DNA from 4 places in the Comamonas sp. Z3 genome. Region 3 is predicted to be linked to each of the others. Evidence: predicted binding sites of a transcription regulator. Region 3 holds the regulator's gene; each other region holds the start of a gene.
The links. Region 3 encodes FNR, which switches genes on or off when oxygen is low (the NO sensors DNR and NnrR bind a similar motif). Its sites were predicted from a motif close to TTGATNNNNATCAA; they were not measured.
Positions count from the first base shown of each region.

Region 1: the regulator FNR is predicted to act here: its motif matches at 4,555-4,568, upstream of FSY59_RS17510 (universal stress protein).
Region 2: the regulator FNR is predicted to act here: its motif matches at 2,541-2,554, upstream of FSY59_RS14675 (DASS family sodium-coupled anion symporter).
Region 4: the regulator FNR is predicted to act here: its motif matches at 2,563-2,576, upstream of clpB (ATP-dependent chaperone ClpB).

Region 1 covers NZ_VOQU01000005.1:468,455-475,446, forward strand. The annotation lists gene FSY59_RS17495 (MHYT domain-containing protein) at 1-1,135, shown strand, start outside; gene FSY59_RS17500 (long-chain fatty acid--CoA ligase) at 1,202-3,148, shown strand; partial or broken gene FSY59_RS17505 (Rrf2 family transcriptional regulator) at 3,806-3,975, opposite strand; gene FSY59_RS17510 (universal stress protein) at 4,691-5,137, shown strand; gene FSY59_RS17515 (hypothetical protein) at 5,203-5,577, shown strand; gene FSY59_RS17520 (DUF2938 family protein) at 5,682-6,173, opposite strand; gene FSY59_RS17525 (helix-turn-helix domain-containing protein) at 6,253-6,681, shown strand; gene FSY59_RS17530 (tripartite tricarboxylate transporter substrate binding protein) at 6,960-6,992, opposite strand, start outside.
Region 2 covers NZ_VOQU01000004.1:559,873-566,864, reverse strand. The annotation lists gene rpsD (30S ribosomal protein S4) at 1-300, shown strand, start outside; gene rpoA (DNA-directed RNA polymerase subunit alpha) at 412-1,410, shown strand; gene rplQ (50S ribosomal protein L17) at 1,547-1,930, shown strand; tRNA gene FSY59_RS14685 (tRNA-Met) at 1,971-2,047, shown strand; gene FSY59_RS14680 (hypothetical protein) at 2,132-2,449, opposite strand; gene FSY59_RS14675 (DASS family sodium-coupled anion symporter) at 2,714-4,219, shown strand; gene FSY59_RS14670 (alkylhydroperoxidase domain protein) at 4,229-4,819, opposite strand; gene FSY59_RS14665 (CMD domain protein) at 4,816-5,511, opposite strand; gene FSY59_RS14660 (putative FMN-dependent luciferase-like monooxygenase) at 5,508-6,626, opposite strand; gene FSY59_RS14655 (ABC transporter ATP-binding protein) at 6,607-6,992, opposite strand, start outside.
Region 3 covers NZ_VOQU01000001.1:825,452-832,443, forward strand. The annotation lists gene ccoN (cytochrome-c oxidase, cbb3-type subunit I) at 1-375, shown strand, start outside; gene ccoO (cytochrome-c oxidase, cbb3-type subunit II) at 395-1,027, shown strand; gene FSY59_RS03900 (CcoQ/FixQ family Cbb3-type cytochrome c oxidase assembly chaperone) at 1,046-1,183, shown strand; gene ccoP (cytochrome-c oxidase, cbb3-type subunit III) at 1,211-2,122, shown strand; gene ccoG (cytochrome c oxidase accessory protein CcoG) at 2,205-3,647, shown strand; gene FSY59_RS03915 (FixH family protein) at 3,763-4,068, shown strand; gene FSY59_RS03920 (hypothetical protein) at 4,440-4,703, shown strand; gene fnr (fumarate/nitrate reduction transcriptional regulator Fnr) at 4,870-5,592, opposite strand; gene hemN (oxygen-independent coproporphyrinogen III oxidase) at 5,908-6,992, shown strand, end outside.
Region 4 covers NZ_VOQU01000002.1:655,156-662,147, forward strand. The annotation lists gene FSY59_RS07645 (TetR/AcrR family transcriptional regulator) at 1-10, shown strand, start outside; gene FSY59_RS07650 (GIY-YIG nuclease family protein) at 182-532, shown strand; gene FSY59_RS07655 (hypothetical protein) at 529-1,116, shown strand; gene FSY59_RS07660 (hypothetical protein) at 1,185-1,511, opposite strand; gene FSY59_RS07665 (hypothetical protein) at 1,515-1,769, opposite strand; gene FSY59_RS07670 (molybdenum cofactor biosynthesis protein MoaE) at 1,823-2,281, shown strand; gene clpB (ATP-dependent chaperone ClpB) at 2,694-5,306, shown strand; gene FSY59_RS07680 (hypothetical protein) at 5,336-5,692, shown strand; gene FSY59_RS07685 (coniferyl aldehyde dehydrogenase) at 5,873-6,992, shown strand, end outside.

The DNA of each region.
Region 1 (6,992 bases), on a different contig from region 3:
TTATTGCGGCATGGCTGCAATGCGCACACCGGCGACCCACCAGTATTCAGCCGCCTGGTTTTTCATCTCCCTGGTTGTCGGCGTCGCACTGGCTACGCTTGCTCTCTGGGTCCGTTTCGGGCTGGCGCGCTTCAAACTCAAACAGGACCATTGGCGCAAGACACTGGCGGCTGTCACCATGGGCGCAGCAATATCCGGCATGCATTACACAGCCATGCTGGCGCTGCGAGTCACTTCGGACCATGAGATCCATGATGCAACAACATCGAACGACCGCCTGATTCTGGCGCTGACGATTGCCCTGATTACGCTTCTATTCGGTGGATTGATTGCACAGGCCAATGCCTTGATCCATTACCGTAGTCGCTGGCAGAAAGTGGATATGAATGAGGCCAGACTGCAAGCCTTGGTCAATATGGCGGCGGATGGAATTATCTGCATCGACAATCAGGGCCGAGTGACGGATTACAACCCTGCAGCGGAAGTCCTATTCGGCTGGAGCTCGGGGGAAGTATTGGGCAAGAACGTGAAAATGCTCATGCCAGCCGCGTTAGTCACCCAGCATGATGCCTATCTGGAACAGCATGAAGCCGGCCAGCGCAATAACGCGCCCCCTCTGCAGAACAAGATTTCAGAGGTGCTGGGCCAGCACAAGGACGGTACGCTGGTTCCAATGCGTCTGGCATTGAGCCAGGCCGAGGCACGGGGCCAGCGGATGTATGTAGGGCTTCTGACCAATCTCTCGGACCGCAAGCGAACCGAGCGCCAATTGCATATCGCAGCCACGGTATTCGATCATTCCCACGAAGGCATGGTGGTACTGGATGCGAACCGAAAAATCGTGGACATCAATCCGGCTTTTTCGCGTATCAGCGGCTTGAAGCGCCAAGCCGCCAAGAACAAGGAGTTCGCCAGCCTTTTCATCCGTGGCGATGACGATTCGGATGTCCAGTGGTCGCAGATCTGGACGGAAATCGGCAGAAAAGGACACTGGCAAGGCCCGTGCATCATGCAGCACGACATGAACCGGCACCAGATTTCCCTGACGGCGGTGCGTGACGAGCAGCAGCGCCTGCACCATTACATTGCCGTCTGCTACCAAAGCATCGATATCCCGCTCGGAGCCGCATTCTGAGTCCCGAATTTCCATAACGCTATCATTCACGTAGCGGGAAGCTGCCTGCTTCTTGAAGGTAAGCGCATGAACCAACAAAGTGAAATCGACGTACTGGGTCTCCGGACAGAGAATCGACATCTGACTATCGAGCTGGTGCAGACCTTGCCGGAGCTCCTGGCCATGCGGGTCAGCGCCACGCCATCAGCGGAGGCTTACCGAGCGTTCGATGAAAGCAGCAACGTCTGGAAAAGCCTGAACTGGGCCGAAACAGCCCAGCGGGTTGCCCTGTGGAGCCGCGCCTTGTGCGCATCGAATCTTCCTGCCGGCGCAAGGGTGGCAATCCTGCTGCCCAATGGCTTTGATGCGATGACCATCGACCAGGCCTGTCTGCGCTGCGGCTACGTACCCGTTCCTCTGCATGCCATAGACAATGCCGGCAGCATTGCCTACATCCTTGCCGATTCGGGGGCGTCCTTGCTGGTGGTGGCCGATGCCAAAGCCTGGCAAAAAATTTGCGCTACCGGTCAGGAGCTGCCCGAACTTCAGGCCGTGATCCACGCACAGCAAGGCCATACCAACGAGTCACCGAGCGCCTCTCCCATACCTGCCGAACAAGCTGCGCAAGAGTCCGTCAAGACCCTGCAGCGAAAACCGCTCATCGTCTTGTCCGCCTGGCTTCAGGCTGGTCAACGGTATACCTCCGCCCTCCCCGAGCCACCAGACAAAACACAGCTAGCAGGCATTGTCTATACCTCGGGGACGACCGGAAAGCCCAAGGGGGTCATGCTCACCCATGACAACGTGGTCAGCGACTTGCACGCTGTGATGCAACGTGTGAAGGCTTTTCCCGAGGACGTCTTCCTCTCGTTTCTGCCGCTTTCACACACTTTCGAGCGCACTGCTGGCTACTACCTGGCCATTGCCACCGGCTCCTGCGTGGCCTACGCGCGTTCTGTCGCACAACTTGCGCAGGACATGAAGCAGGTCAAGCCGACCGTGCTGATATCCGTGCCTCGCATCTATGAACGTGTTTATGCCAAGGTTCAGGAATCGCTTGCCTCCAGCAGCCTCAAGCGCAAGCTGTTCGAGGCGGCAGTCAACAAGGGCTGGAAGCGTTTTTGCGCTCGTCAAGGCATCCCGTTGAGCGAGCAGCTCGATGCCCAGGCAAGCTGGGCTTCTGCCTTGCCAGCCTGGCTGCTGCGCAGCCTTGTCGCACAACCCTTGCTCGCACAGTTTGGAGGCCGGCTACGCGTGGCCGTGAGCGGCGGAGCCCCTTTGTCTCCAACCATTGCGCGCTGTTTTCTGGGTCTGGGCCTGCCCATGCTGCAAGGTTACGGAATGACCGAAACCGCCCCTGTGGTCAGTGCCAACGGCCTCGACGACAACTGGCCCGATACCGTTGGCCGGGTGCTGCCGGGGATTGAAGTCCGCATTGGCGATGATCAGGAACTGCAGGTCTCTGGCCCTGTGGTGATGCGAGGTTACTGGAACCGTCCGGAAGACACGGCCAAAGCCTTTACTGCCGACGGCTGGCTCAGAACCGGGGACCAAGCGGCCATCGAAAACGGTCGCATTCGAATCAAAGGTCGAATCAAGGAAATCATTGTGACGTCGACGGGTGAGAAAGTGCCTCCCAATGATGTGGAACAGGCCATCCTCGTCGATCCCCTGTTTGAGCAAGTGTTTGTGGTTGGCGAGGATCGTCCTTTCATCGCCTGTATCGCCGTTGTCAGTCAAATGGAATGGGAAGTGCTTGCCAGGAGTGTCGGCCTGAACCCGGATGACGCTTCCAGCCTGCACCATGCTGCTGCTGAGAGAGAAGCACTTGCCAGAATCGAAAAGCAGACACGTAGCTTTGCCCGTTATGCAGTGCCCAGAGCGATCCATCTGGTCAGGGATAGCTGGAGCATTGACAACGGCTTGATGACCCCTACCCTCAAGCTCAAGCGCAAGAACTTGATGGCTTACTACGAAGATGCCATCGAGCAGATGTATGGCAAGCCCATCGAAAGCTGGAAAACAAAAGCCTAGGAATGGTTGAATTCAGGGTTTGGGAGCCCTGAATGAATTCATGTAAGTTACATTAAATAAGCCATATTATCTCTTGGAGGCCCATATGACATGCATGTACAGGCTAAAGAACTGTTGTTGTCCAAAGCCATGGCCCTGCAACCCGATGCTCCGGTAGTAAAAATGCCCGCTCGACTATGCAGCCTTGAGAACCCAAGAAGTGCCCAGAATCCTCACCCGGTTGTTTGCCAGTGTTGATCTTCGCCTCTGCCTCATTACGGCAGTGACACCCGCGTCAGCCGCTTCGTCGCTTGCACGGCCGGCCTCCTGCTGGCGACAACTGCAGCATCGCAAATGCATAGAGCCATCACCTATGCATCCATGCACCGACTGATATGGCGCGATGTGAGCTGGCGAAGTTTCATAAATCCCTGCGACAGTTGCTGATTTCACTGCTCATCGGCAGATGTCTGCACTCCATCGTATGCTTCGCTGGCCTGGTTGCATCCGCGGCGCATAGCCTGCCCTGCAATCTCCGGAACATGAAAGTACTAAGCGGACTGCTGCCCGTGATCGCTCTCAGCGCATTGCGTTTCCACTGCCCTACCCTCACCGGCAAGAACCTGGCCGGTCGTCACTGCCAAAGCATTCCACCAGCGCGAAGTCGGGCTTCATTCAACGCACCACGGCGCCGATATTGATCTGTGCGTCATATGGGACAGGTGCATGCCGCCTCCTTTGCCACGCACCGTGACTATCCAGCCTTGCAGGGCCGGTTGATGCGTCACCTTCATCAGATGCGCCTCGGAAATTTCATAAGCCTGCGCGATCTCGGGAATCGTGCACAGCCGCTGGGATCAGAGTGAGAAGCATCGAAGGATTCCGTTGAAGCGGATTGTCTGGACTTGATCGCTGGCTGGGCTGCGGACAGTCCAGCAGGGGGTAGGCGCGGCCGAATCAGCAATGGCACAAAGCGCCACAGGTACAGGGCAAAGGCCAGCCACCTTCATCGGCTGCGCCCAGGCCAAATACCAGCAGCGGCAGACCGTAACTTGCTTCCAAGTCTCGTCAGCATGCAGGTTCTGATGCCTTGTCGATCATTGATGCGAGTCCTTGAGCAGCCGCCAGGGAGTCAAGGCGCAGCCGTCACGCCATCACAATATGGAACCGACCTTTGTGCAGGTAAGGGCCGCCGCACGGTGAAGCAAGGCGGACTGCACAGCAGCTGTTTTCTGAACCAGAACCACAACAGCAAGGGCCGCCCCACTCTTCACCACGCCCGGTCGATGAAGTCGAACTAGATACATGTCATGCCTCAACAACCTGCAGCAGCGCAAGCCACGAAGGAGGCGTCAGGAGTGCTGTTTTGATAGCTGTCATCGCTTTATGGGTAAGCGATAGAGGCGTTTTTACTTGCTTTCAAAGTTTTGATTGTCATCAAGAAATCGTCTGAATACTGATGCAGTGTGTTGCTTTGGCCGGCCCGGAGTGTGAGTATGAATACGGCATTCGATCGATTTCATTGCTCAACAACAGGCGCGCTGACGCGCCAGGAGGCTGGATATGTTCAAGCACATTTTGATTCCTACGGACGGCTCGAAACTCTCCGAGGCCGCGCTACGCGCGGGCATGCAGCTGGCCAAGGAGCAAGGTGCACAGGTAACGGCGCTGTATGTAATGCCGGATTACACCGCCATGATCTATGGTGCTGAGGCGATGATGGCCTACAACTCTGCAGAAATGGCTAAGAGCGCCGAGAAGGAAGCCGACCAGGTGCTCAAGATTGCGACGGACATCGCCGCGGCCGAGGGCGTGGACTGCAAGACCGCACGGATGACGAATATCTCTATCAACCAGGCCATCATCCACCAGGCGCAAGACAGCCGTTGCGATCTGATCTGCATGGCATCGCACGGCCGCAAGGGTATCGCCGGCATTTTGCTGGGCAGCGAAACCCAGCGCGTGCTGGTCAACAGCAGCATTCCGGTATTGGTGCATCGCCCCGTGTGATTCATCAGCACTGCGAGTGAAAGCCTCGGGCGCTCGTCTCGCCTGAGGCTTTCACCTTTGCAGGAATGAACCAGATCGAAAACATCACCCCCTACAAGCGAATCGCCTATCAATGCGCACCGGCGAAACAGCTGCCACTGGCTGCTGACTGTGCCAGCCTGATTACCGCCCCCCAGGCCGCCCATCGGTTCAATCTGCCTCAGGTCAAAAGGGCAGCAGCACCAGGATGCGTGATGGCATTGAACAGCTATGGAGTTCTAAATCATGGAACAAACCTGCATTCAAGGTCTGACTTCCTTTCTGTGGCCGGGCAGAAAACAGCAGCTCCCCAGATGAATGTCAGCCATGTACTCGCAACCTCCGCCGGCATGAAAGTCAGCGCCGAGGTCGAGCTCATCGCCATCAATGTCAAGGTCGCGTGCCATGATGAAGCGGCTTGACGGGTGAAGGCATGCACCGGAAGTGCAATCCTTGACGTTGCTCGCTTTATACAAGGTCTTGGCACGATGCAAAGCATTTTGCATCTTGCTGCGCAACTCGAAACCTAGATCAATGCCATTGCTTTCGCACAAAGATAGAGGTTCCCACCAAAAACAAGATGCGTAGTCAGTCCCACCGCGCGGTTGCGCCAGGGACGAGGTGTTTTTCCGCTAGCCACCCCAGCTCCTAACGCTGGCTGCAGAACGAACCAGGGCAGCGCCACGGTTGCTGCGCCAAATACCAGCGCGGGCACTAGGGCAGGATCCTCTGTCCACGAAGGCTCCGCAATGCTCAAGAACATCATGGCAAACAGGATGCCGGTCAGGTAATGCACCGTCCAGCCAATGATTTTTTCGCCATGTGCAGCGCAAGCTTCTCCAATGGACTGGTGGAACCAGGTACCGCTTCGCCAGTGGAGGCACCAGCGTCCAAGCAGTGCGTAATTCAGGGTGGCAACGCCCATGCAGCGCAGCATTGCAGACCACAGGTCCATCAGCAATGTCGCGCCGATACCGACAGCCAGAGCCGGTGTAAAAATACTCGTCAGATTAATCATTTCCTAGCATCGCCTCTGAGGATTACAGTGATGCGCACCACTGTAGGTGCTCAAGTGCACTTGAGCGCAAGAGCTGAATATGGAAATCTCAGAAGTAGTAAGAAGAACCGGGCTACCCCCATCGACACTTCGCTTCTACGAAGAGAAGGGATTGATACATTCCATCGGCCGACAGGGACAGCGACGCCTGTTCGATGCTCAGGTACTGGAGCGACTGTCCGTCATCGCCCTTGGGCGCGCTGCCGGGTTCTCACTGGAAGAAATCCGCTCAATGCTGCCCTCTGACGGAAAAGTGCAGGTCAGTCGCGAAATGCTGCTTGCCAAGGCAGATCAGGTGCAGCAGTCCATCAAGCGGCTGAAGGCCGTGCGTGACGGCTTGCGGCATGCGGCCAATTGCCCTGAGAAAAATCATCTGGATTGCGCTAGGTTTCAAGGACTGATGCATGCAGCCCTGGCAGGGAAAATCACGCCATTAACAGTCGCAGCCAGCAAAGCCAAAGGGGGTTGAGCTCCTGCTCTGATGGTTCACCGAGCAATCCACAGCCAACCGCTGTGGGTCACCCCAAGCCTGCACGAATGTCCGCCGAGACAAACGTTCTGGATCACCGCATCCCGGCTGTGCCTGCTAGCTGTACCCCGCCGGTCATTTCCTGGCAGAGTAAGTCGCAAAGCTTGGCGGGCTGATTGCGACCTTTTTAGCTTCAGGCAGCCCAGGCTGAACTTCCTGTGCGTGCCGCTGGCCGCCGCACTTGCGAAAGCTTCCTGTACGGATTGAGCCTGCGGTTCTTACTGCGGCTGGAGTTGAATGTTTTTGGCCAT
Region 2 (6,992 bases), on a different contig from region 3:
GGCTCCACTCGTGCTGAGGCACGTCAGCTGGTGTCGCACAAGGCTATCACCGTGAACGGCCAGTCCGTGAACATTCCTTCCTACTCCGTGAAGGAAGGCGACGTGGTTGCCCTGCGTGAAAAGTCCAAGAAGCAAGCTCGCGTGGTCGAGGCTCTGCAACTGGCTGCTCAAGTGGGCTTCCCCGCATGGGTGGAAGTGTCTGCTGACAAGGCAGAAGGTACTTTCAAGAAGTCTCCTGACCGCGATGAATTCGCAGCTGACATCAACGAATCCCTGATCGTTGAGTTGTACTCGCGTTAATCTTTAGCAGCGACATTTCTGTAACCGTCCCCACGGCGCGAGGCATCGCGCCGTGGGTGCTTCACCAGCCTTACCGGTGTAACGAGCCGAGGGTATTGAGAGGAAGTCTGCATGCAAACGAATTTGCTGAAGCCCAAGACAATCAATGTCGAGCAACTTGGTCACAACCGTGCCAAGGTTGTTCTGGAGCCGTTTGAGCGTGGCTACGGTCATACGCTGGGCAATGCCCTGCGCCGTGTTCTGCTCTCCTCCATGGTGGGTTACGCAGCGACGGAAGTGACGATTGCTGGAGTGCTGCATGAGTACTCCTCCATCGACGGTGTCCAGGAAGATGTGACGAACATCCTGCTGAACCTCAAGGGTGTGGTGTTCAAGCTGCACAATCGTGACGAAGTCACCCTGAGCCTGCGCAAGGATGGCGAAGGTGTTGTCACTGCCCGTGACATTCAGACCCCCCACGACGTAGAAATCGTCAACCCTGATCATGTGATCGCCCATCTGTCGCAAGGCGGCAAGCTGGACATGCAGATCAAGGTGGAAAAGGGCCGCGGCTATGTGCCCGGCAACGTGCGCCGCTACGGTGACGAATCGACCAAGTCGATCGGCCGTATCGTGCTCGACGCTTCGTTCTCGCCCGTCAAGCGCGTGAGCTACGCTGTCGAATCCGCACGTGTGGAACAGCGTACCGATCTGGACAAGCTGGTTCTGGAAATCGAAACCAACGGTGCCATCACCGCTGAAGACGCAGTGCGCGCATCCGCCAAGATCCTGGTGGAGCAGCTGGCAGTGTTTGCCCAGCTCGACGGTGGCGATATCGCCAGCGTGTTCGACGCTCCTGCCGGTGGCCGCGGTGCTGCCACCTCGTTCGATCCCATCCTGCTGCGTCCCGTGGACGAGCTCGAGCTCACCGTACGTTCTGCCAACTGCCTCAAGGCAGAGAACATTTACTACATCGGTGACCTCATCCAGCGTACCGAAAACGAGCTGCTCAAGACTCCCAACCTGGGTCGTAAGTCGCTCAACGAGATCAAGGAAGTTCTGGCTTCCCGCGGTCTGACGCTGGGCATGAAGCTCGAGAACTGGCCACCAGCTGGCCTGGAAAAGCGTTAATCGCTACAATAGAGGACTTTGCTGAAATCGATCGGTTTTGGCAAAGTCCAAGTGCCTCGGGCAGTACCTGATACGGCTGCCTGATTTAATTTAGAAAAGATCTCCGGATAAAAACGGGGAGCAAAGGAAAAGCACCATGCGTCACGGCAACGGCCTCCGCAAACTGAACCGCACTTCTGCACACCGCAAGGCAATGCTGCAGAACATGATGAACTCGCTGATCGAGCACGAAGCCATCAAGACCACGGTCCCCAAGGCCAAGGAACTGCGTCGCGTCATCGAGCCCATGATCACTCTGGCCAAGGTTGACACCGTGGCTAACCGCCGTCTGGCTTTTGACCGTCTGCGCGACCGCGACAGCGTGACCAAGCTGTTCAACGTGCTGGGTCCCCGCAACGCTCAGCGTCCTGGCGGCTACACACGTATCCTGAAGATGGGCTTCCGCGTGGGCGACAACGCTCCCATGGCCTATGTGGAACTGGTTGAGCGCGCTGAAGAAGCCGCTGCAGCAGCTGAATAAGCCCGAGCGGGCTGAAAAGCCTGCTATAATTTGGAAATACCGCGCGATGGAGCAGTCTGGTAGCTCGTTGGGCTCATAACCCAAAGGTCGGAGGTTCAAATCCTTCTCGCGCAACCAAATTGAAAAAGGTCACGACAATGTCGTGACCTTTTTTTTGTCCATTTTCTCCATGGGCCAGAAGGCTGCACCCGCCTCAACTCGTCATGCCCCTGACTGTGTGCCTGAGCGACGGCGCAGGTGCTCGCGTACGCGGTCGGCGATCACCTGGGCGATTTCCGGGCTCAGCACCTCGCTGATATGCAGCACTTCGGTGTAGTGCAGATAGAGCAGACCGCGCAAGGTCCGGAATGCCGTCTCATGTGTGGCCCCGCAGATGCTGGCATCGTTGGCCAGCACACGCTCCACGGCTCCAGGCTCAAGCAGCCGGATCTTGCAGATAGCTGCCTGATGCAGGATCTCCAGGTCTATTTCCTCAAGGCGGTTTTCCCATTCATCGGGCAAGAATCGGTTCGCTGGCATATAGGGTGGCTCTCCTGCTCAATCCATGGACATCTCAGACCCGGATGCTGGCATACCCTGGGCCAGGCCGTCGGTTTTGCTTCTACAAGTCTTGATGCTTATCAAATGCCGACAAGGTGAACGTCGGCCTGGGGACAAGGCCGTGCGGCACTGCATCATGATGCCAGTCTGCGACCTGAGCACCAATGCCCGTCCGTGTCTCCTGAATTTCTCCGAGCTGAGGTATGGTGTCTCGATGCGCTACAGGTAAAGAAAAGGACTTGTATGTTCGAGAAAATCGTCTCGATGTTCCGCTACTTCAAAGCAGCCGTGCCGTTTCGGCTGGTGCCTGCACTGATTGCCACCCTGGTGCTGATCGGTCTGCTGCTGACACCGGTGCCGGCCGGGCTGGATACCAAGGCATGGCAACTGGTGGCCATCTTTCTGACGACCATCGTGGCGATCATTCTCAAGGTCATGCCCATAGGTGTGATGGCTCTGATGGCGATTGTCATCGTGTCGCTGTCCCAGGTCACTTCCAGCTCATCCAAGGGCGCGATCACGGATGCGCTGAGCAGCTTTGCAAACCCCCTGATCTGGCTGATCGTGGTGGCGGTTCTGATCTCGCGCGGCCTCAAGAAGACGGGGCTCGGCAACCGCATCGGTCTGCTGTTCATTGCGCTGCTGGGCAAGCGCACCATAGGCATAGGTTACGGACTTGCGATCTGCGAGCTGGTGCTGGCCCCATTCACGCCCAGCAACACGGCGCGTGGCGGCGGCATCGTGCATCCGATCATGAAGTCCATTGCCAACGCCTTCGAGTCGGACCCGGCCAAGGGAACCCAGGGCAAGGTCGGGACCTATCTGGCACTGGTCAACTACCACTCCAACCCGATCACCTCGGCCATGTTCCTGACCGCGACGGCGCCCAATCCTCTGGTTGTGGACCTGGTGGCCAAGGCCACGGGCCAGTCCCTGCACCTGAGCTGGACAAGCTGGGCGCTGTACATGCTGCTGCCAGGCCTGCTGTGTCTGCTGCTGATGCCGCTGGCGGTCTATCTGCTGTCGCCTCCCGAGCTCAAGGCCACGCCCAATGCCGTGGAGTACGCTCGTGCCGAGATGACCCGCATGGGGCCGCTGTCGGGCAAGGAGCGTGTCATGCTGGGAACCTTCGGCATGATGCTGCTGCTATGGGCCAATGTGCCGCAGATGCTGTTCGGTCCGGCCTTCACGCTGGACCCGACCGTGGTGGCGTTTCTCGGCCTGTTCGCCCTGATCATCACAGGCACCATCGACTGGGATGATGTGCTGTCCGAGAAAAGTGCCTGGGACACCCTGATCTGGTTCGGTGCCCTGGTGATGCTGGCCGAGCAGCTCAACAGACTGGGGGTGGTCGCCTGGTTTGCCGAGGGCCTGAAGAATGCCATCGTCGCCAGCGGCCTGGACTGGCTGCCTGTGGCTGCCATTCTGGTGGGCGTCTTCGTCTTCTCGCACTATCTGTTTGCCAGCACCACCGCCCATATCAGCGCCATGATGCTGGCCTTTCTGACCGTGGGTGCGCAACTGATCCCCGCCGACTACGTCGTGCCCTTCATGCTGATGATGACGGCCGGCTCGGCCATCATGATGACGCTGACGCACTACGCGACCGGAACATCGCCCATCATCTTCGGCAGTGGCTATGTGACTCTGGGCGTCTGGTGGCGCGTAGGTGCTGCCATGTGCGTGCTGGAGCTGCTGATCTTCGCTGTCGTCGGCGCTGCCTGGTGGAAGTTGCTGGGGCTGTGGTGACCTACGTCCTCAGGTCGCCGTATGTAGGGGCTCGCCCAGCGACAGCATGAGCCGGTTGGCCCAGTTGAAGAAAGCCGTGCCGTGAAGCGCATCGGAGATGGCGGCGTCGTCGAGCCCGGCGGCGCGCAGCGCATCGATATGACTGGATTCCAGCGCGGGCGGCGTCTGCGTCAAGGCCACGGCGGCGGCGACGATGGCATTCCAGCGCGGACCCAGATCGCTGCCCGGGCCTTCATCGAGCAGGCGCTGCACATCGGCGGCGCGTTGCGAGAAATGTGTGGCAAAGCGCGCATGTACCGAAGCGCAGTAGATGCAGCCATTGGTGCGTGAGGTTGCAGCAGCTGCCAGCTCGCGCTCGGCACGCGCAAGCCCCGCGTCGGGGTTGTAGAAGATGTCCTTGTCGGTGCGCGTGCGTGCTCCCAGCGTGTCGGGGTCGCGCGCCAGCAGCCGGAAATAGGGTGAACGCGCGCGCGCCGCATCCACCAGTCCCGCATGGTGGCGCTCGCTCAGCTCGCTCTCCTGCAGCGGAGCTATCCATGGCTGCCAGTCTAGCTGTTCCTGGGTGAAGACCTGGGGGGAGGTGTTGTGCGTGGTGGTCATGGCTGGGCTTGCAGGGCGAGGGTGGGAGATGCCGTGGTGACTGCAGCTCGTGCGCCAAGCACGCGCAGCCCCGCCACGAGGCGGATCTGGAAGGACAGGAAAGAGGCGAGCTGGGACAGGATGACGATATCGGTCTCGCTCCAGCCGGCCTGCTGCAGCGCCAGCAAGGTCTGGGCACTCGCATCGCGTGGGTGGTAGGCCAGCAGATGGGCATGGGCCAGCGCGGCGCTCAGGCGTGGGCCCAGCAAAGCCGCATGCGCCGGGTCCACGGCGTAGCTGGGGCCGCTCTGGTCCTCGCGGCTCAAGGGGCCGGGCGGATAGATCCCGTAGGGGCCGTGCGGGCCGCTGCCGGCCTGCAGGCTGGCAGCGCGCCCGCGCACCACTTCCGAGCTCACGGCATCGGCCAGATCGGCATCCTCGGCCGCCAGGGCGCGTGTGTAGAAGGCCGTGCTGCGAGGCTCGCCATGCAGGCCTGCCGTGAAGGCGGCCAGCGTCAGGCGCTCGCGCAGGGAGACGGTTCCTGCAACGGGCTCGGCGGGGGTGAACAGCGCGGCAAAGCTTTGCTGGGCCTGGGTGCGAGCCTCGCTGCGGTGGCGGCGCACCTGATCCAGTGTGCTGCCGGCAGCGATATCGGCGAGATGGTCGATCACATCTTCGGGAAAGCGGGTCTGTGCGGTATTGCTCATCGTCATGCGGTTTGAAGCAGTTCGGTCCGGACTTGGGGTTGGAAAGCGCCGGTGGGGGCCTCGCTGCGGCGCCAGCCCAGAGCCGGCGCGACGACGGCTGCCGTCAGCTCGATGGAGCGCAGAATGGCCTGGTGCGGCGGGTCGATGGAGTGGACCTGGAACACGATGTCGCTGGCTTGCGCCAGCGCCGTGTCGGCGCGCAGCGAGGCGATCACCTCCTCGGGTGTGCCCACATGCACGTCATAGGCTTCAATGAGCTGCTGCAGCGGCGCCTGCGGATCGACGCGCGTTGCCCATTGCGTGGACGCGGATGAGGTCAGGGCCGCATGACGCTGGGCCGAACGGCGCAGGCCGGCCTCGGCCCATTGCAGTGCCTGGGCGCGCTTGTCGGACACGAGCAGGGTGCGCGATGCCAGGATGCGTGGCGCGCGTCCTGCGGGCAGGGCCGCGAGATAGGCCTCGATGATGGGGTTCTGTATCTCGGACAGCGTGGCCCGGGGGCGGCCTTCGGGTCGGGGCTGGGTGCGCGAGAGCATCAAGCCGTCCCCGTTGGCGCCGGCGCGTGCCCCGCCCTCGACCGAGAACGTGGCCTGCCAGACGCGTTCCAGCAACTGCGGGGCTGCGGGGTACAGGCGCACGCCGCCTGCCAGCTCGCGCCCGGCCCAGGCATCCCTCAGCACGGCGAAGTTGCGCGCAAAGACTGCGCCGCGCTCGCTGCCTGTGACACCGAAGGCCTCGAAGGACTCCGCCGTGCCGCCCGTGCCCAGGCCCACTTCGAGGCGGCCGTCCGACAGCAGGTCCAGCACGGCCGCATCCTCGGCCACGCGCAGCGCGTTTTCCAGCGGCAGCGTGACCACGCCCGTGCCCAGGCGTATGCGCCGCGTGCGGGCCGCGACATGCGAGAGAAAGACAAAGGGCGAGGGCAGGCCGCCCTCGCTTGCGTGGAAATGATGCTGGGCGATCCAGGCCGAGTCGAAGCCCTGGGCTTCGGCATGGGCGATCTGCTCGGTGACAAGGCGGTAGCGTTCGCCGGCCGGTACTTCATCGAGCAGGCGGCTGAAGAAGCCCAGGCGCGGTGCCGGGCGCACGCGAGCAAGAGTGTCAGGCGGGGTGGGGGACAAAATCAATGCTCCTTTTGCCGGGAATGGCGTCCATAAGTTCGCGCGTGTAGTCGCTGGTGGGGCGCAGGAACACGTCTTCGACGCGGCCCGCGTCCACCACCTTGCCTGCGCGCAGCACCGACACCGTGTCGGCGATCTGGCGCACCACGGCAAGGTCGTGCGAGATGAAGAGATAGCTCAGGCCCAGGTCCTGTTGCAGCTGTGCGAGCAGGGCGAGGATCTGGGCCTGCACGGTCACGTCCAGGGCCGAAACGGCCTCGTCCAGCACCACCACCTCCGGTTGCAGCACCAGGGCGCGTGCAATCGCCACGCGCTGGCGCTGGCCGCCCGAGAGCGCATGCGGGCGCCGTTCGAGCACGGCGGCCG
Region 3 (6,992 bases):
TGGGTGGGTCTGATCACCATGGGTTCTCTTTACTACCTGATTCCCCGTCTCTTCGGCCGCGAAAAAATGCACTCCGTGCCCGCGATCGAGCTGCACTTCTGGATGGCCACCATCGGTATCGTGCTGTACATCGCCGCGATGTGGATTGCCGGTGTGATGCAGGGCCTGATGTGGCGCGCCATCAACCCCGACGGCACGCTGACCTACACCTTCGTCGAAAGCGTGAAGGCGACCTATCCCTTCTACGTGATTCGCGTGACCGGCGGTCTGCTGTATCTGGGCGGCATGCTGGTGATGGCATGGAATACCTGGAAGACCGCAATGGCCGGCCGTTCCGTCAAGGTGGCAGTGCCTGCCGTGGTGGCTCACGCCTGAGCATTGAGGAGCAAAAGCAATGTCTGAACAAAATAACGCAGTTCCCAAGAGCTCCATGCACGAGAAGATCGAGACCAGCAACTTTTTGCTGATCGCGCTGACGCTGTTCGTGCTGACCATCGGTGGCCTGGTCGAAATCGTGCCGCTGTTCTTCCAGAAGTCCACGACCGAAGCCGTGGCGGGTCTCAAGCCCTACACACCGCTGCAACTGATGGGTCGTGACGTCTATCTGCGCGAAGGCTGCTACAACTGCCACTCGCAGATGATCCGCCCCTTCCGCGCCGAGACCATGCGCTACGGTCACTACTCGGTGGCCGGCGAGTTCGTCTACGACCACCCCTTCCAGTGGGGCTCCAAGCGTACTGGCCCCGATCTGCACCGTGTGGGCGGCAAGTACAGCGACGAATGGCATCGCATTCACCTGAACAACCCGCGTGATGTGGTGCCCGAGTCCAATATGCCTGCCTACCCCTGGCTGGAAGCCACCAAGGTGGACGACTCTGCCGTGGCAACGCGCATGAGCGCCTTGCGCAAGGTGGGTGTGCCGTATACCGATGCGGAGATCGCCGGGGCTCAGGCCGAAGTCAAGGACAAGACCGAGATGGAGGCCGTGATCTCCTATCTGCAGGTTCTGGGTCGCGCCGTCAAGTAACAGAGGAGGGACTGGCAAATGGATATCACCACCATGCGTGTTCTGGCCACACTGGCTTCGCTGGCGTGCTTCGTGGGCATCTGGTGGTGGGCGTATGCCCGCCGTAACCAGGCCCGTTTCGACGAGGCAGCTCAGCTTCCCTTCCTGGAAGACTGAGTCTGATCACTACAACGAGAACATCCCATGAGCGACTTCTTTAACAACTTCTGGTCCGTGTACATTGCGGCCGTTTCGCTGATCGGCATCCTCGGCTGCTTCTTGCTGCTGGTGCTGGTGGCGCGCCGCAAGGTCGTTCCTTCCGCGGACAACACCACGGGTCACGTCTGGGACGAAGACCTGCGCGAGCTCAACAACCCCATGCCCAAATGGTGGATGGGTCTGTTCGTGATCACCGTGGTCTTCAGCCTGGCCTATCTGGTGGCCTACCCGGGTCTGGGCTCCTTCAAGGGCGAGCTGGACTGGACCCAGTATGGCGCTTATGACAAGGAGATGGAAAAGGCCCGTGTCGACCTGGAGCCCATGTACGCCAAGTTCGTCAGCATGCCCACCGAAGAAATGGCCAAGGACCCTCAGGCCATGGCCATCGGCGAGCGTCTGTTCATGAACAACTGCGCGCAATGCCACGGCTCCGATGCACGCGGCAGCAAGAGCTTCCCCAATCTGAGCGACGGTGACTGGCTGCACGGCGGCACGCCCGACAAGATCAAGGAAACCATCACCAACGGCCGCATCGGCGTGATGCCTCCCATGGCAGCTGCCGTGGGCTCGGCGGAAGATGTGCGCAATGTGGCTCACTATGTGCTGAGCCTGTCGGGCAGCCCCCACGATGCCGTCAAGGCTTCGCAGGGCAAGTCCAAGTTCGTGGCCTGCGCGGCTTGCCACGGCATGGATGGCAAGGGCAACCAGGCGCTTGGCGCACCCAACCTGACCGATGACATCTGGCTGCATGGCTGGGGCGAGTCCGTCATTGTCGACATGGTCAACCATGGCAAGATGAACGAGATGCCTGCCCAGAAGGACAAGCTGACCGAGGCGCAGATCGCGGTGCTGGCTTCTTATGTCTGGGGGCTGTCCAACGCAAGCGCCCAGAAGTAAGACGGGTGATGAAGGCGGTGCCAAGGCACCGCCTTTTTCGCATTTGAATTTTCAGTAATTACAAAAATATTAAGGAACTGCGATGCCCTGCGATCCGGAGAAACCTCGCAAAGTCATTCCGATCACGCCCGAGCCTGTGGACGGCGGCCAGGAATATATGCCCATGTTCGCCTCCGAACAGAAGGTGTACTCGCGCGCCATCAGCGGCGTCTTCTCGCGCTGGCGCTGGATCATGGTGTTCCTGACCCAGATCGTCTTCTACGGTCTGCCCTGGCTGCAGTGGGGCGAGCGCCAGATGGTGCTGTTCGACCTCGGGGCGCGGCGCTTCTATCTGTTCGGGCTGGTGCTCTACCCGCAGGACTTCATCTACCTGACGGGGCTGCTCATCATCAGCGCGCTGGGGCTGTTTCTGTTTACCGCAGTGGCCGGGCGTCTGTGGTGCGGCTTTTCCTGCCCGCAGACGGTCTATACCGAGATCTTCATGTGGATCGAGAGCAAGGTCGAGGGAGACCGCAGCGCCCGCATGCGCATCGACAAGCATGGCTGGACCTTCGAGAAAATCTGGAAGAAGTCGCTCAAGCAGTTCCTCTGGATTGTTCTGTCCCTGTGGACCGGATTCACCTTTGTCGGCTACTTCGTTCCCATCCGTGAACTGGGTGTGGAGCTGATGGCCTTCCAGGGCAGCTGGCAGATTTTCTGGGTGCTGTTCTACGGCTTTGCCACATACGGCAATGCCGGCTATATGCGCGAGCAGGTCTGCAAGTACATGTGCCCCTATGCACGCTTCCAGAGCGCCATGTTCGACAAGGACACCATGATCGTCAGCTACGACGTCCAGCGTGGTGAAGCGCGCGGCCCGCGCAGAAAAGACGTGGACTACAAGGCACAGGGTCTGGGTGACTGCATAGACTGCAAGCTTTGCGTTCAGGTCTGCCCCGTGGGTATCGACATCCGCAAGGGGTTGCAGTACGAGTGCATTGGCTGCGGTCTGTGCATCGATGCCTGCAACTCCGTGATGGACAAGATGGAGTACCCGCGTGGCCTGATCCGCCTGACCACGCAGAACGCCGTGGCCAAGCTCTGGAAGCAGGCGCAGGTGATCCGGCGTATCTTCCGCCCGCGCGTGCTGATCTACTCGACCGTGCTGCTGGCGCTGAGCGCAGCCATGATCGCCAGCCTGGTACTGCGCGAGCCGCTCAAGGTCGACGTGATTCGCGACCGCGCCGCGCTGTCGCGCATCGTGGCTGGCGGCAAGCTCGAAAACGTCTATCGCCTGCAGATCATGAATGCGACCGAGTCCGAGCAGCACTATCGCATCAGCGCCACGGGGCTGGATCAGCTGGAGGTAGTGTCCGAGCAGGAAGTCTCGGTAGGTCCGGCCGAGACGCGCGGCATTGCGGTGCGCCTGCAGATTCCCTATGGCTCGGCCGCTTCCGGCTCGCACCCTGTGCATTTCAATGTGGATGCTCTGACGGCTGGGGCCGGACGCATCTCCGAAAAATCCGTGTTCCTGGTGCCGCGCTAGGCCTGCGGCATGCATCGTGACAGCCACGCAAGGGCATCGCGAATCAGCAACAATTGATGCTGCCCGATTGCAGGTTTGCAATTGGGCGCCCAGATTTCTGAAAAGAGGTTTCACCATGTCGGCAGCACAAGCCAAGGCCCCGCAAAAGGCCAAGATCATCCACCCCGAGGACGGCAAGCCCTGGTGGAAGTTTGCCCATGTCTGGCTCGTCATCGCCGGTCCCGCCGTGGTGGTGGTCGCGGGCATCGTGACCGCCTATATCGCCATGAGCAAGCCGGATCCCGTGATTGACCCCGACTACTACCGTCACGGCATTGAAATCAACCAGCGCCTCACCGAGAGTGAAAAAAGCCTGGCGCCGGCAGTGACGGGGCGCAACCATGCCGCGACGCCGGCCAAGGACCATCCGCTGGATCGCTGACCGAGATTTCAACGCATCCCAAGGCCGCTTCCGCGGCCTTTTTTGCGGCCCTGGTTGCAGACTTTTCTGTAGCTCGGCCGGTCGCGGCGGCGCTCTATGTCCTGGTCGACCGCAGAGTCGGGCGGGTCTCTGCAGTGCTCAGAAACCGGCAAAGGATCTCCGGCTGGTATTCAATAAAAGGAGCGCATAGCGCTTTATCAGGACTATTTCAGATAGATATAGTCCTTGAATCGATACAAATAAAGCGCTGCAAGCTCTTTAAATAATAGCGGTCCAGGGTTTCCCATCTGAGTGCATGCCCTTGGTACGGCTGGGAAGGTCATGGCAATTGTGCAAAATGGGTTCAAACCCACAGGCCAAGGAGAATCGCGATGGATGCTCGACGCTGGATGTGGATTGTCTGGCCGGCTTTTCTGGCTGCGGCAATCATGGAAATGGTGGTATTTGCCTTTGTGGATCCGCTGGACATGCACTGGCTGGGCTCGCCTCTGGAATGGTCGCGCAATGCCATTTACACGCTGGCCTTTTTTGCCTTCTGGGCGGTCACCGTGCTCAGCGGACTGATGACCGTCATGCTGGGGCGTTCGGCCAGCGATCTGAACCAGGGAGTAGTCTCCGAGCCCCTGGTCGAATAAGGCGCTGCGCACAGGACCGTAGTTTCGGGGCAGGTGGCGGCCTTGGATGCAGGGGCTGGCCGCTCGCTGTGCCGGCGGCCTCGGCGGCGGCAACTCCTGGCAGGCATTCGCCGCCATCAAAAAAGCCCGCTGTCTGCGGGCTTTTTCTTGAAGGCTGCTGTTGAACTCAGTCCTGGCATTGCTGGCTGTTGACGATGCGCCTGAGCGCCTCGGTATCCAGAATGCGCAGATGGCGCTGTCTGACTTCGATGATGCCTTCCTCGGCGAACTTGGAGAAGGTGCGACTCACGGTCTCCAGCTTGAGCCCCAGATAGCTGCCGATTTCTTCACGCGTCATGCGCAACACCAGCTCCGACTTCGAAAAGCCGCGTGCGGACAGGCGCTGCACCAGGTTCAGCACAAAGGCCGCCAGGCGTTCTTCGGCGCGCATGCTGCCCAGCAGCAGCATCACGCCATGCTCGCGCACGATTTCGCGGCTCATGACCTTGTGCACATGATTTTGCAGTGCCGTGACTTCGCGCGAGAGCTGCTCGAGCTTGTCGAAAGGCATGATGCAGACTTCGGCATCTTCCAGCGCCACGGCATCGCAGGTGTGGTGGTCGTTGACGATACCGTCCAGACCGATGATCTCGCCGGCCATCTGAAAGCCCGTGACCTGGTCGCGACCGTCTTCGGTGGCCACGCTGGTCTTGAAGAAGCCGGTGCGAATGGCGTACAGCGAGGTGAACTCCTCGCCGTTGCGAAACAGCAGCCCGCCCCGTTTGACCTTGCGGCGCGTGGCCACAATTTCGTCAATGCGCTCCATTTGTTCATCGTCCAGGCCCATGGGCATGCACAGTTCACGCAGATTGCAGTTGGAGCAGGATGCTTTGATGGTCTGAAGATTCATGGGCTTTTCAGCAACGGCACAGACAGACTTGGACTGGAGAGTCGCGCCGATCATTGACCTCGTAGTTAGTGATGAGTTGGATCAAATTGTCGCAGTACTTGCATGGCGCTCTCTTGATATTCATCAAGGACAGCTGGATTGCCTTGGTGCACATTGTTTGCATTCATTCAAAAACATGTGCTTCTGCCCATTATGGGCATGATTTCCAGGATTTGATTTCCTTTGAAATCTGCCCATTATGGGCATGATTTCCAGGGTCTGATTCCCTTTGAAATCTGCTCAATGTGGAGTGTGGGCGCACCCTAACTTTCAGTTATGACCGCAGTCACGCCCGAGTTGCTGAGCCGCTTTGATATTCCTGGCCCACGCTACACATCATTCCCAACAGCCGACCGTTTTGTTGAGGCTTTTGGTGCAGACGACTACATCTTGGCGCTGAAACAGCGCAAGACGCATTCGGGTTCACGCGCCTTGCCCTTGTCCGTTTATGTGCATGTGCCGTTTTGCGAGTCGCTTTGCTATTACTGCGCCTGCAACAAGATCGTGACCAAGCATCATGAAAAGGCTGCCGAGTATCTGGATTATCTGGGCCGTGAACTGGCCATGCATACCGAGCATTGCGGCAAAGGCCAGCTGGTAAGCCAGCTGCATCTGGGAGGCGGCACGCCGACCTTCTTCAGCGATGCCGAGCTGCAGCAGTTGATGCTTCTGATGCGTGAGCATTTCAAGCTCGATCCGGCCGGCGAGTATTCCATCGAGGTCGATCCGCGTACCGTGAGCAACGAGAGGTTGAAGACACTCAAGGACATGGGCTTCAATCGCCTGAGCTTTGGCGTGCAGGATTTTGACCCTGCGGTGCAGAAAGCGGTGCACCGGGAGCAGCCAGCCGAGCAAGTCTTTGAGCTGGTGGCCGAGGCCCGCCGTCTGGGTTTTGTCTCCATCAATGTGGACCTGATCTACGGCCTGCCCAAGCAGACATCCGAGTCTTTTGCGCGAACGCTGGCCCAGGTCAATGAGTTGCGTCCCGACCGTATTGCTCTGTATGCCTATGCGCATCTGCCCGAGCGCTTCAAGCCGCAAAGGCGTATTGCATCGGCTGACTTGCCCATGGGACAGGAGAAGCTGAACATGCTCTCCGGCGCAATTGATGCATTCATGAATGGTGGCTATGTCTATGTCGGCATGGATCACTTTGCACTGCCCGACGACTCTCTGGCCATCGCCAAGCGTCAGGGGCGCCTGCATCGCAACTTCCAGGGCTACAGCACCCAGCCCGATTGCGACCTGATTGCACTGGGCGTATCGGCCATCGGCAAGGTGGGGGCCACCTACAGCCAGAACGTCAAGACCCTGGAAGAGTATTACGACGCCATTGATGGCGGCATGCTGCCCGTGCAGCG
Region 4 (6,992 bases), on a different contig from region 3:
GCAGATCTGAGGCGCTTGCACTAGAATCGCAGCTCACAGGCGCAAAAGGGGCGCCTGCCCGCACAAGAGGCTCTCACCCTTGCTTTAGGCAGCGTGTTCACGCTCGATTCGATGTTCTGTCAGACCATGGTTGTTCCAAGGGCCCAGCGCGGGGGGCTCCGATGCAACCTGGAGCACTGTCATGACTTCATCTCTCCATCCCCAGGCGCGGCGCGCGCTGACGCGGGACTACAAACAGGCGTTTCCCGCCATGGGTGTCTACGCGGTGCGCTGCGATGCCGCCGATTTGTTGCGCCTGGGTGCCAGCCGCAATGTGGACGCAATACTCAACCGCCTGCGGTTCGAGCTGAGCAATGGCTCCCGGCGCGATGCGGCACTGGCCCAGGCCTGGGCCCGCCATGGCGCACAGGCATTCCGTTTCGAGGTACTGGACCGCATCAAGGAACGCGACGACCCCTTGTTCGACTATGACGCCGAACTTCAGGCCCTGCTGTCTCTGTGGCAGCAAGAGCTGCAAGGGGTGCAGTCATGAGCAGCGAAACCGTGAATGCCATGAGCTCAGGCCAGGCGCTGCCCGCTGGTGCTGCAGCGATTGATCCACCGGGTCCGGCCATGGGGGCAAGTTCTGCTGCGGAACGCCTGTCGCCGCAGGTCCTGATCGGCGAGATCAAGGTGCGTGCCCGCGTCCGCTTGAGCCGTGCGCGTCGCGAGGGGGCTGCAGGCTCGACCAGCTTGCGCGACCACTTGCATCAGGCTGCGCGCGAGGCCGGCTTTGCCGGCTGGGAGCAGGCGCGTCGGGTGCTGGGAGCGCTGGCGGCACCGGGAGATGACATGGGCAGCTTCTGGCATGTGCCGCGTAGCGGCATTCTTCTGCACATCTGGTTCAGCGAGTACGCACAGGCGCGCAGCGTGCTCGCACAGCAGGTGGATGGTTTTTTGCTGCCTTATCGGCGCCAGTGCTTCATCGTGCAAGCACCGTTCATCGAGGCCTTGGGTCTGAACCCAGCCGACCCGGCCTGGGCCGTCATCGGGCGCGATCTGGTCGCCGCCTATGGAACGCCTGCCTGGCGGTCCTTGGCCTGGCAGCGTCTGCATGCGCCTGCCGGAGCCTTCTGATCTAGCTCCGGCGTTTGAAGCGAAAAATGCTGGTCTTAAAGCGCTGAAAACCGCTTCTGTCCGGGCTTTCAGGTCGGTTCTGCAGGAGTGGGGAACTGCGGTGCACGCCATTCCAGCAGCTCGGCCAGGCGCTGCACGATCCAGCCCGCTTCAGGCTCCGTGACGACCGAGCCCTCCGCGGCCAGGCCCGCATGCATGCCCAGCAGTACCTGCTCTTCCGAGGAATTGCCCGAGTGATAAAGCGTCTGTGCCTGCTCGGTCAGATGGCTTGCCAGGTCTTCGCACAGCTCATAGCGTGCGACGACCTCGGCAATTGGGGCGGACAGCTTGCCGCTGCGAGTGCGAAACAGCTCGGCAAAGCTGGGCGGCGGCTGAATCTGGCTGGTGTCGTCCATGGCTTAGCTTGGCTCGAACAGGCGCTCGAAACGCTCGATGTCCACGGCCAGCTCGCAGGTGATGAGCTGGCCCGATTTGTTGTCGCGCTTGCGGTGGGCGGCAAACAGCGTGGCCTTGCCCTTGAAGTTGTAGTCGGGCAGATGGATCAGCTCGTAGGGATAGGGCACAAAGAGCTGGAACTCGAAAATCATCCGGTGCTCGTTGCGCGGAGAGGGGTACAGCGTGTACTCCGGCAGATTGATGGTTTGTGTGGCCATGGCGCAATGCTAATGCGCCGGACATGCCCATGCTGGCCTGCGACAATGCGGCTATGACTGCATCACGCGTATCCATTCAGATCCAGGACTTTGACCTCTCGGCCGAGATCGCCGCCTTGCGCGGCGGCGATGCACGCGTGGGCGCGGTCTGCAGCTTTGTCGGCACGGTACGCGACCGCAACGAGGGCGATGCCGTCTCCAGCATGGAACTCGAGCATTACCCCGGCATGACCGAGAAGTCGATCGAAGCCATCATCGATAAGGCCGTGGCGCGCTTTGGCATCTATGGCGCGCGCGTGATTCACCGTATCGGCCTGCTGCAGCCCATGGACCAGATCGTGCTGGTGGCCGTGACCAGCGCCCACCGCGGCAAATCCTTCGAGGCCTGCGAATACATCATGGACTATCTGAAGTCCGAAGCGCCGTTCTGGAAGAAAGAGCAGACCGGGCAGGGAGCTCGCTGGGTGGATGCGCGTGTCAGCGACGAACAGGCGCTGGCACGGTGGCAATAAGAACGGCCGCCTGAGCGTTGGCCGATATCGGAGCCCCGTCGGCGGGGGGGGGGCTGGTGGCACCCGGTCGTGTGCAGCGGCGCATGTTCTTGGAACTCTATGAATAAAAGTGCTGCCAACACTTATGTATCAAGCGCAAGTAGCTATGGTTTTTGGTGGTTTCCGTGCTGGCAAGCCCGGAGTGGTGTGCAGCCGCAATGGGGCGCATTGTGGGTTTGGGCCTACATGCGATGAGACTGTGAGGCGCCATGCTCGGGTCTGGCCTCGGGCGTAGAGCGCGTTTGATTTTTCTCAAGAAGCAAGCTCTCTGCTGCCTTCTGCGCCGCTTTATTGCCCTTTCCGGTCTTGAAATTCACCACCTGGCTATCAGATAAATCAGCAATGAATCTGATTGGAGCGAAAGCGACAAACCATGCGAATTGACAAACTGACGACCAAATTCCAAGAAGCCTTGGCCGACGCGCAGTCCCTGGCGCTCGGTGCTGATCAATCCACCATCGACCCTCTGCACCTGCTGGTGGCGATGCTGCGCCAGGACGACGGCCCGCGTGCGCTGCTGCAGCGTGCCGGCGGCAATGTGCAGCAACTCAAGAACCTGGCAGAACAGGCCATGGCTGATCTGCCGCGCGTGCAGCAGCAAGGCGATGTGCAGGTCGGCTCCGAGCTGGCCCGTCTGCTTCAGGCCTCGGAGAAGGAAGCCCTCAAGCGCGGTGACCAGTTCATCGCCAGCGAGTTGTTCCTGCTGGCGCTGGCCGATGCCGCAGGCTCGGCCACGCGTGCCGGTGCCTTGCTCAAGCAAAGCGGCGTGAGCAAGTCCAGCCTGGAAGCGGCCATCAATGCCGTGCGAGGAGGTCAGAACGTGGACAGTGCGGAAGCCGAAGGCCAGCGCGAAGCGCTCAAGAAATACACGCTGGACCTGACCGAGCGTGCCCGCAGCGGCAAGCTGGACCCGGTGATTGGCCGCGACGATGAAATCCGCCGCGCCATCCAGGTACTGCAGCGCCGAAGCAAGAACAACCCCGTGCTCATCGGCGAGCCCGGCGTGGGCAAGACTGCCATTGTCGAAGGCCTGGCCCAGCGCATCGTGGCCGGCGAGGTGCCCGAGAGCCTGCAGAACAAGCGCGTGCTGTCGCTGGACATGGCCGGTCTGCTGGCCGGTGCCAAGTACCGCGGCGACTTCGAGGAGCGCCTCAAATCCGTGCTCAAGGAAATCGCACAGGACGAAGGCCGCATCATTCTTTTCATCGACGAAATCCACACCATGGTGGGCGCCGGCAAGGCCGATGGCGCCATGGACGCCGGCAATATGCTCAAGCCCGCACTGGCGCGCGGCGAGCTGCATTGCGTGGGTGCGACCACGCTCGATGAATACCGCAAATACATCGAAAAGGATGCAGCGCTGGAGCGACGCTTCCAGAAGGTCATCGTGGACGAGCCTTCGGTGGAGGACACGATTGCCATTCTGCGCGGCCTGCAGGTGAAGTACGAGGCGCATCACAACGTCGATATCACCGACCCCGCCATCGTTGCCGCTGCGGAGCTGAGCCATCGCTACATCACCGACCGATTTCTGCCTGACAAGGCCATCGACCTGATCGACGAGGCTGCGGCCAAGATCAAGATCGAGATGGACTCCAAGCCCGAGGTGATGGACAAGCTCGAGCGCCGCATGATTCAGCTCAAGATCGAGCGTGAAGCCATGAAGCGCGAAAAGGATGAGGCTTCGCAAAAGCGTCTGCAGCTGATCGAGGAAGAGCTGGAGAGCCTGGAGCGCGAGTACGCCGACCTCGAGGAAATCTGGAAGGCCGAGAAAGCCAGCGCTCTGGGCTCGGAGCAGATCCGCAAGGAAGTGGACCAGTTGCGCATCCAGATCGAGGAGTTCAAGCGCAAGGGCGATTTCAACAAGGTGGCCGAGCTACAGTACGGCAAGCTGCCCGCACTCGAAAAGCAGTTGCATGAAGCCCAGGCCAAGGAAGAAGGCCAGGATGGCGCGACGGCCAACAAGCTGCTGCGTACCCAGGTCGGAGCCGAAGAGATCGCCGAGGTGGTGAGCCGTGCCACGGGCATCCCCGTGGCCAAGATGATGCAGGGCGAAAAGGACAAGCTGCTGCACATGGAAGACAAGCTGCACGAGCGTGTGGTGGGCCAGGAGGAGGCGATCTCTGCCGTGGCCAATGCCATCCGCCGCTCGCGCTCCGGCCTGTCCGATCCCAACCGTCCCACCGGCTCCTTCCTGTTCCTGGGCCCCACGGGCGTGGGCAAGACCGAACTGTGCAAGGCGCTGGCAGGATTCCTGTTCGACAGCGAGGACCATCTGGTGCGCATTGACATGAGTGAGTTCATGGAAAAGCACTCTGTGGCACGCTTGATCGGTGCGCCTCCCGGCTATGTGGGTTACGAAGAGGGCGGCTACCTGACGGAAGCCGTGCGTCGCAAGCCCTACAGCGTGCTGCTGCTGGACGAGGTGGAGAAAGCCCACCCCGATGTCTTCAATGTGTTGCTGCAGGTTCTGGACGATGGTCGCCTGACCGACGGTCAGGGGCGCACGGTGGATTTCAAGAACACTGTGATCGTGATGACCAGCAATATCGGCTCGCATCTGATACAGGCCATGGTTGGCGAGGATGCGGATGATGTGAAGGAAGCGGTCTGGGGGGAACTTAAAAACCATTTCCGACCCGAATTCTTGAACCGTATCGATGAAACCGTGGTCTTCCATGCACTGGATGCCAAGAACATCGAGGCGATTGCCAGAATTCAGCTGAAGTTGCTGGAAAGCCGTCTGCAGAAGATGGAACTGAGCATGCAGGTGTCCGAGCAGGCCCTGGCCGAGCTGGCCAAGGTGGGCTTCGATCCCGTGTTCGGTGCCCGTCCTCTCAAGCGAGCCATCCAGCAGCGTATTGAAAACCCGCTGTCCAAGTTGTTACTCGAGGGAAAGTTCCCGCCCAAGAGTACGATAGCTGTGACAGTCGACCCGGTGAATGATCCCGGGGTGTTCCGGTTCGAGTCCGCAGGCACTGCCTGAGGTCTCGAACCCTAGAAAGAGGTATTGCTTTGAACGATTTCGCCGCCACTGCAACCCGTTGGGCCGTCCGCATCATGCTGATGCTGGTGGGCCTGGTGTTCTTCCTGTGCCTGATGGCCGTGGCCTGCCTCATCGCCCTGGCATGGGGCGTGCGCGCCCTGTGGGCCAGACTCACGGGCCAGCCCGTGGTGCCCATGAGCATGGGTGCCATGAGTCCTTTTGCCGGTTGGCAGACGGTGTACCGCTCGGGAGCCGAGTGGATGGCGCAATCGTCGGGCAATGCCGATGCCAAGAAGGATGCGCGTGAAACCCGCGGGCGTCGCGGCGTTCTGCCCGGTACTGGCGATGTGACCGATGTGCAGCCGCGTGAGGTGCACGAGTCGTAATGACAAGCCCTTGCGCAGGCTTCATACTTTGGAGCCAGTGAGGCAGCAAAGGGCCGCAGGCTGGTTTCGCGGTCAACACACAAGAGCCTGTGCAGTGTTGCATCAGGCTCTTTTTTTACGCTGTGTTTACGCAGTCTCGCGGTATGGTCGGGATTGTGATCTTGGGATTTTCAGACAGGCATGAACTACATGGACTTGCACCGCATTTTTGACTTGCAGTACCAAGCCAGCCGCACGCAGGTCGATGTACCTTTGCTGGTGCGCCGGGAGAGGCTGCTGCGTCTGCAGAAGCTGCTGGACGAGAACGGTCCGGCCTTGTGCGCGGCGGTGGAGCAGGACTTTGGCGTGCGCTCCGAACGCTGGACCGAGATGCTGGATCTGATGCTGGTGCGCAATATGCTCAGGCACACGCTCAAGCACCTGCCCAGATGGAGCAAGCGCCAGCGCGTGCGCACGCCACTGATGCTGCAGCCCGGCAAGGCCTGGGTGGAGCGCCAGCCTCTGGGCGTGGTGGGCATCATCTCCCCCTGGAACTATCCGCTGCAGCTGTCGCTGGCGCCGGCCATCACGGCGTTGGCGGCGGGCAATCGAGTGATGCTCAAGCCCAGCGAGCTGACGCCGCATACCTCGGCCAAAATGGCCGAGTTGGTCGCCCAGTTCTTTGCACCCGAAGAGTTCTGCGTGATCGAGGGCGATGTGGCCGTGGCCACGCAGTTCTCGGGCCTGCAGTTCGACCATCTGCTGTTCACCGGCTCCACGGCCGTGGGGCGGCGCGTGGCGCAGGCAGCGGCCGTGCACCTGACGCCCACCACGCTGGAGCTCGGGGGCAAATCGCCCTGCATCATTGCGCAGGACTGCGATATGCAGGCCGCAGCACTCAAGGTGGCCTATGGCAAGCTGGTCAATGCCGGGCAGACCTGCATCGCTCCCGACTATGTGCTGCTGCCGCGCGGCAAGGAGCAGGAGTTTGCCGAGGCCTACCAGGCGGCGGTCCAGCAACTGTACCCGCGCATCTCGGGCAACCCGGACTACACGGCCATCATCAGCAAGCGCCATCTGGCCCGGCTCAAGCAGATGCTGCGTCAGGCGCAAAGCCTGGGAGCGCAGGTGCACTGGATGCATGAGGCTGCAGCCCCTGCGGTCGATGGCGACACCACGGCCTGGGGCGAGGCGGTGGAGCGCCAGTTCGCTCCGGCGCTGGTGTTTGGCGCCACGGGCGAGATGCAGCTGATGCAGGAGGAAATCTTCGGCCCCATCCTGCCCGTGATCTCCTACGAGCATATCGAGGACGTGATCAATG